Regions from separate parts of the Comamonas sp. NyZ500 genome, predicted to be linked through region 3. Evidence: predicted binding sites of a transcription regulator. Region 3 holds the regulator's gene; each other region holds the start of a gene.
What was found. Region 3 encodes sigma-54, which starts transcription at its own class of promoters, with help from an activator protein. Its sites were predicted from a motif close to TGGCANGNAANCTGCTTT; they were not measured.
Positions count from the first base shown of each region.

Region 1: a site for sigma-54 is predicted at 654-671, ahead of JAO85_RS06910 (DUF3567 domain-containing protein). Genes of this name have one in related genera too.
Region 2: a site for sigma-54 is predicted at 897-914, ahead of JAO85_RS09010 (ammonium transporter). Genes of this name have one in related genera too.

Region 1 is NZ_JAEIJE010000003.1:258,327-260,589, forward strand. Features, by position in the region: gene JAO85_RS06905 (DUF3108 domain-containing protein) at 1-582, shown strand, start outside; gene JAO85_RS06910 (DUF3567 domain-containing protein) at 869-1,168, shown strand; one part of gene JAO85_RS06915 (IS3 family transposase) at 1,269-1,626, shown strand; one part of gene JAO85_RS06915 (IS3 family transposase) at 1,626-2,263, shown strand, end outside.
Region 2 is NZ_JAEIJE010000004.1:235,556-237,818, forward strand. Features, by position in the region: gene gspF (type II secretion system inner membrane protein GspF) at 1-866, shown strand, start outside; gene JAO85_RS09010 (ammonium transporter) at 986-2,188, shown strand; gene JAO85_RS09015 (5'-nucleotidase) at 2,250-2,263, shown strand, end outside.
Region 3 is NZ_JAEIJE010000003.1:438,672-440,934, forward strand. Features, by position in the region: gene JAO85_RS07775 (aspartyl/asparaginyl beta-hydroxylase domain-containing protein) at 1-206, shown strand, start outside; gene JAO85_RS07780 (RNA polymerase factor sigma-54) at 396-1,997, opposite strand; gene lptB (LPS export ABC transporter ATP-binding protein) at 2,143-2,263, opposite strand, start outside.

The sequences.
Region 1 (2,263 bases), 180 kb from region 3:
TCGGCCGGCGCCCAGCTGCAATGGCAGCATGACGGCCAGTATTACCAGGCCAGACAGTCGATTAGCATGTTCTTGCTCGGCGAGCGCGCCCAGACCAGCGAGGGGTTGATCACGCCCAAGGGCCTGCAACCGCTCAACTTCAGCGACAAGGGGCGCAAAACCCAGTCCGCCGCCTTTGATGTGGCCAGTGGCAAGGCGCACTACAGCGGCGGCCAGACCGATGCGGCCATCGGCGATGGAGTGCAGGACCGCCTCAGCGTGTTTCTGCAGCTCTCGGCCCTGATGGCCGCCGCCCCAGAGAAATATCCGCCAGGCACGCTGATAGAGCTGACCACCAGCAGCGCACGCTCGGCCGTGCGCTGGCAGTTCCGCGTGGGTGCCAGCGAGGCGCTGGAGCTGCCGTTTGGCAGCGTCATGGCGCTGCGCCTGGACAAACTGCCCGGCAAAAGCAGCAGCGACCAGCGCGGCTCGGTCTGGCTGGCTCCGTCCATGCAATACCTGCCCGTGCGCATCAAGCTCACTCAGGGACAGGACGACTTTGTCGACCTGCAGCTCAAGAAATATCTGCCCGCGCCGCGATAGCCTCCATGCTGCCCCCCCTGGCGTAAACCCCGGGAGCACCGCGCCCCAAGCGCTCACTCACCTCCCAGCCAAGGCCTGCAACCTGCATCGGCTCGGGCTGAACGCTGTCGCGCCATTCAAGGACTTGCCTACTACAGATCGGGAAAGCCGGTTGCCCACAACCATGTCAAATCCATGGAATACTGTGCCCAAGTGCCAAGAGCAGGCATTTCCACCTTGAAATGCGGCACCCTGTCGCCATATCCATGGCAGGCATGCTCATAACGGAAGTGAAAGGAGGAACACCATGCAAATGCTTTACGACTCTGAATCCTTTGCGGTGCTCCATCTGCGTCCCGATATGGAGGCAGACGTTCCGGCAGGCAAAGCCAAGGCCGAGACCGAGCAAGCCCACCAACTGCCGCGCCACGGCTTTGAAATCGTGGACAAGCGCTCGGGCAAGGAGGTGTATCTGGATGGCTCCTGGGCCGAAATGTTCCAGAAGCAGATCCTTGCCTGGCAGCAGGACGCCCCCACCGAGGAGGAGGTGGAGGAAATTCTCGACACCTACACGGGCCTGGCCCAGCAGCCAGTCATCATTCACTGAACACCTTGCAAAAAGCCACTCGAAAGAGTGGCTTTTTTGATGCCTGTGACCCGTCCTGCCCGAGGTTGACACCTTTTCTTGAAGGAAAAAGGCAGGTCTCATGGAATCAGGCTCCAAGCGAACCCAGAGGGATTACACGCTGGCTTTTAAGCTGGCAGTGGTCGAGCAGGTGGAAAAAGGCGAATTGACGTACAGGCAAGCACAGGCGCGCTACGGGATCCAGGGACGATCGACGGTGCTGGTGTGGCTGCGCAAGCACGGTCGCCAAGGTTGGGGACGTGGTGCATCATGTGCAGCCATGCCCCCTGACAAGACCCCCCCAGCACTGACGCCCGAGCAACAGATCAAAGCCTTGCAAGTGCAGCTCAAAGAGGCCAACGAGAAGGCCCAGCTGTTCGAAGCAATGCTGGATGTTCTCAAGAAGGACTATGGAGTGCGCGTCGTAAAAAAGCCTTCGGGCAAGTCCTCGCGCAGCGGCTCGTCCAAGGGCTGAGCGTGGCGAGGGCTTGCCGTTGCATGGGGCTGAGTCGACAGGCGTACTACCAGGGTCAACAGCGCCACGCCCAGCGTGAGAGCCGGGCCGAGGCGGTGGTGCAGATGGTGCGCGATCGGCGGGTTCGCCAGCCCAGGCTGGGTACGCGCAAGTTGCACCATCTGCTGCGCGAGCCCCTGGGGCAGGCGGGTATGCGTCTGGGGCGCGATGCGCTGTTCGATGTGCTGCGCAACGCCCGGATGCTGGTGCCCGTAAGGCGGGCGTATCACAAGACCACAGACAGCCATCACCGGTTTCATCGTCATCCCAATTTGCTCAAGGCGGGCGATCAGCAGGTGTGCGCCAGGGCCAGCGAGCAGGTCTGGGTGGCCGACATCACCTACCTGCCCACGGCCGACAAGTTCGTCTACCTGAGCCTGGTCACCGACGCCTACTCGCACAAGATAGTGGGCTGGCATGTGCATGACAGCCTGCAAACCGAGCCGATGGCTCTGGCCCTGAAGATGGCCTTGCGTGCCCGCCAAAGCCACCAGCGCCTGGTGCACCACTCGGACCGGGGCATCCAATACTGCTCGAGCTACTACCAGAGCATCCACCAGCGC
Region 2 (2,263 bases), on a different contig from region 3:
TTGCCAGGGCGCTGGAGCAGCATCCACGCGAGTTTTCCGATATCTTTTGCGCCGTGATCGGCGCCGGCGAATCCAGCGGCAGCCTGGGTCCGGTGCTGGAAAACCTGGCCGACGACCTGGAGGCGCGCCAGGCCTTGCAGTCCAAGCTCATCGGCGCCTCGCTGTATCCGGCCATCGTGACGCTGGTGGCCATCGTCATCGTGATCTTTCTGGTCAGCTATGTGGTGCCGCAGGTGGCCGGCGTGTTTGCCGGCACCAAGCGTGCGCTGCCGTTTCTCACCGTGGTCATGCTCGGCATCAGCGACTTTGTGCGCCACTACGGCTGGTTCATGCTGGCCGTGCTGCTGCTGGCTGCCGTGGGCTTTCGGCTGGCGCTCAGGAACGAGGCGTTTCGCGAGCGCTTCGATGCCCAGTGGCTGCGTCTGCCGCTCATAGGCCGGCTCTCGCGCAGCTATAACGCGGCGCGCTTTGCCGGCACTCTGGCCATGCTCGCCGGAGCGGGCGTGCCCATTCTCAAGGCCTTGCAGGCCGCGGCCGAGACGCTCAACAACCGCGCGCTGCGCGCCGATGCCATGGATGCGCTGGTGCTGGTGCGCGAAGGCGCGCCACTGGCCTCGGCCCTGGCTCAGAAGAAGCGCTTTCCGGGCCTGGTCGCCATGTTCGCCCGGCTGGGCGAGCAGACGGGCCAGCTGCCGCTGATGCTGCAGCGTGCCGCCACCCAGCTGTCCACCGAGGTCCAGCGCCGTGCCATGCACCTGGCCACGATCCTCGAGCCGCTGCTCATCGTCGTCATGGGACTGGTGGTCATGCTCATCGTGCTGGCCGTGCTCATGCCCATCATCCAGCTCAACCAGTTCGTCAAATAGGCCGGCGGTGGGGAAGCACCCACTCCAGCTTGGCGCAATTCTTGCTTTCTTTTAGTGCATTGCGGTTTTTTTCCGCAATTTCGCACCAATAAATAGCAAATTTCAGCTGGAGCGTTTTCATGCAAGCACTAAAACAGGGCGCGGATGCCCTGTTCATTCTGATGGGCGCCGTCATGGTCCTGGCCATGCACGCCGGTTTCGCCTTCCTGGAACTGGGCACCGTGCGCCGCAAGAACCAGGTCAATGCCCTGGTCAAGATCCTGGTCGACTTCTCGGTCTCCACCGTGGTCTATTTCGCTCTCGGCTATGGCGTGGCCTACGGCACGCACTTTTTCGTGGGTGCCGAGCAGCTGACGGCACTCAACGGCTATGGCCTGGTCAAGTTCTTCTTTCTGCTGACCTTTGCCGCCGCCATTCCCGCCATCATCTCGGGCGGCATTGCCGAACGCGCCAAGTTCTGGCCCCAGCTGATCGCCACGGCCATGATCGTGGGCCTGATCTACCCCTTCTTCGAGGGCATTGCCTGGAACCAGCATTTCGGCGTGCAGGCCTGGATCAAGGCGCTGACCGGCGCCGAGTTCCACGACTTTGCCGGCAGCGTGGTGGTCCATGCCGTGGGCGGCTGGATCGCTCTGGGTGCCGTGCTGCTGCTGGGCCCGCGCAGCAATCGCTACCGCCAGGGCGGAGCGATTGCGGCCACACCGCCCTCCAGCATCCCCTTCCTGGCGCTGGGCGCCTGGATTCTGATCGTGGGCTGGTTCGGCTTCAATGTGATGAGTGCCCAGAGTCTGGACAAGATCTCCGGTCTGGTCGCCGTGAACTCGCTGATGGCCATGGTGGGCGGCACGCTGGCCGCCCTGGCGGTGGGCAAAAACGACCCGGGCTTTGTGCACAACGGCCCGCTGGCCGGTCTGGTCGCCGTCTGCGCGGGCTCGGATCTGATGCACCCTCTGGGGGCACTGGTCGTGGGGGCTGCCGCCGGCGCCATCTTTGTCTTCATGTTCACGCTGACGCAGAACAAATGGAAGATCGACGATGTGCTGGGCGTGTGGCCGCTGCACGGTCTGTGCGGCGCCTGGGGCGGCATTGCAGCCGGCATCTTCGGCACGCAAGCGCTGGGCGGGCTTGGCGGCGTGCATCCGCTGGCCCAGCTCATAGGCACGCTGATGGGCGTGGCCTGGGCAGCGCTCGGCGGCCTGCTGGTCTACGGCCTGCTCAAGAAAACCATGGGGCTGCGCCTGAGCCAGGAACAGGAATTCGACGGCGCCGATCTGTCCATACACCATATCAGTGCCACGCCAGAGCGCGAAGCCAACTGGTGAGGGCGCGGCGGCCTGCGTATCATCGAAGCTTGTCTGCACATCCGCTCAAAGCCGTACCGCCATGGCCATGACCCT
Region 3 (2,263 bases):
TGGGCAAGAACGTGGTGGCCGCCGCCAGCTCGCCCAACAACGAGGGCGATCCGCGCGGCATGATCAGCAAGCTGTTCAAGATCTCGTTCTATGCGGGCAAGTACCGCCGTGCCTTCCGTGACTGGAATCCGACCTTCTACAAGATCCTCAAGTTCGGCCTGATGATCGGCGTGCTGGTCTGGTTTATCTGGTGGTTGGTTTCTTGATAACCCCCTGAGGCGCTACGCGCCTTCCCCTGGCCGGGCGCCCCCAAGGGGGACGGCAGCATCGCCGCAAGGGCGGCTCTTGCTCGCTGCCCCTTGCTTGAGGAATGCCTTATCAAGGCTCCCGCCCTAAATGCAGAACAAGAAAGCCGCTGTGCGATGCATCAGCGGCTTTCTTGTTTCTGCGGTGCCCTACAGCGCCTTGCGCAGCGTGGTCGTCGGTATCTTGAGCTGCTCGCGGTATTTGGCAACGGTGCGGCGCGCGCACTCGATGCCCTGCTCCTTGAGCATATCGGCCAGCTTGGCGTCCGACAGCGGCTTTCTGGCATCTTCGGCATCGACAAACTGCTTGATCAGCGCACGCACGGCCGTGCTGGAAGCACTGCCGCCGGTTTCCGTGCCCAGGCCCGAACCGAAGAAATACTTGAGCTCGAAAGTGCCCTGGGGCGTGGCCATGTACTTGGCCGTGGTCACGCGGCTGATGGTGGACTCGTGCAGGCCCAGGGTGTCGGCGATATCGCGCAGCACCAGCGGGCGCATGGCCAGCTCGCCATGCACAAAGAAGTTCTTCTGCCGCTCCACGATGGCTTCGGAAACACGCAAGATGGTGTCGAAGCGCTGCTGGATGTTCTTGATGAACCAGCGCGCCTCCTGCAGCTGCTGCTGCAGCGCCGCATGGCCGTCGCTGTTCTTGTGGCGGCGCAGCACGCCGGCATAGATGTCGTGCACGCGCAGACGCGGCATGACCTCGGGGTTGAGCTGCACGGAGAAGTCCACCCGGCCCGAGCCGGACCGCACCGGGCGCACGATGACATCGGGCACCACGATATGGCGTTCCACGTCGACAAAGCGGCGCCCCGGACGCGGCTCCAGCCTGGCGATCAGGGCCATGGCTTCGCGCAGTTGCTCCTCTCGCGCACCGCACAGGCTGGTGAGCTTGCGCAGATCGCGCCGCGCCAGCAGGTCCATGGGCTGGGCACAGATGGCCTGCGCCAGCAGCAGCCGGCTCATATGCGCCTCGGTCGTGCCCTCGTCCTCGGCCGTGCGGATCAGATCGCGCAGCTGCAGCTGCAGGCACTCGGCCAGATCGCGCGCGCCCACACCCACGGGCTCCAGGCTTTGCAGCAGCTTCAGCGCAATGGCAAAGTGCTGCTCCAGCTCCTCGCGCTCCTCCAAGTCGTCGCCAGCCAGGCTCTGCGCCAACTCCTGCAGGGAATCCTCGAGATAGCCGTCGTCGCTGAGCGACTCGATGAGAAAGCGCAGTGCAGCCATGTCCGCCGCACCAAGATGCAGGCTCAGCGCCTGACGGTGCAGAAAGTCGGTCAGGCTCTGGTGCTCGCGCGCCAGATCGATGGCATCGGTTTCGTCATCGCCGTCGCGGTTGCGCGTGGAGCTGCTGGCCGAGGGCGTATCCCACTCGCTGCTGGATTCGCCGCCCCATTCCCCGTCCTGGCCGTCCATGCCGTCGGCCTCCCAGTTCAGCGTTTCCGGGGTTTCGGGGTTTGATGTCTCCGCTACCGTTTCAGTAGCTTGTTGCGCTTGCGATGCATCTCTTTCAGCATGAATACCATCTGAAGTGCTGTATTCACTGGCGCTAGCAGCTACATCTACAGGAGCATCCCCCGCAGTTTCTGCCTCATCGCCCGCACGTTCCAGAAAAGGGTTGTCGACCAGCATCTGCTCGACTTCCTGCGCCAGCTCCAGGGTGGAGAGCTGCAGCAGCTGAATGGATTGCTGCAGCTGCGGCGTAAGCGATAAATGCTGCGAAACGCGTAGCGAGAGACCTGGCTTCATCGAGGCGCGGCTCCCAGACAATCATCGCAAACGCGCGCAGTGCTATGGACTTGCCGCCGGGCCGCCCCAGGGCAAACCCCGGCGCAGCCGGTCAGGGCCCCTTCCGGGGACAGCGACCACACAAAGTGAGGGAGCGTGGGGGTCATCACATTCTGAAATGTTCGCCCAGATAGACGCGGCGCACATCGGCGTTCTCCACGATCTCCTCGGGCGTGCCTTCGGCCAGCACATGGCCGTCGCTGATGATGAAGGCGTGGTCGCAGATG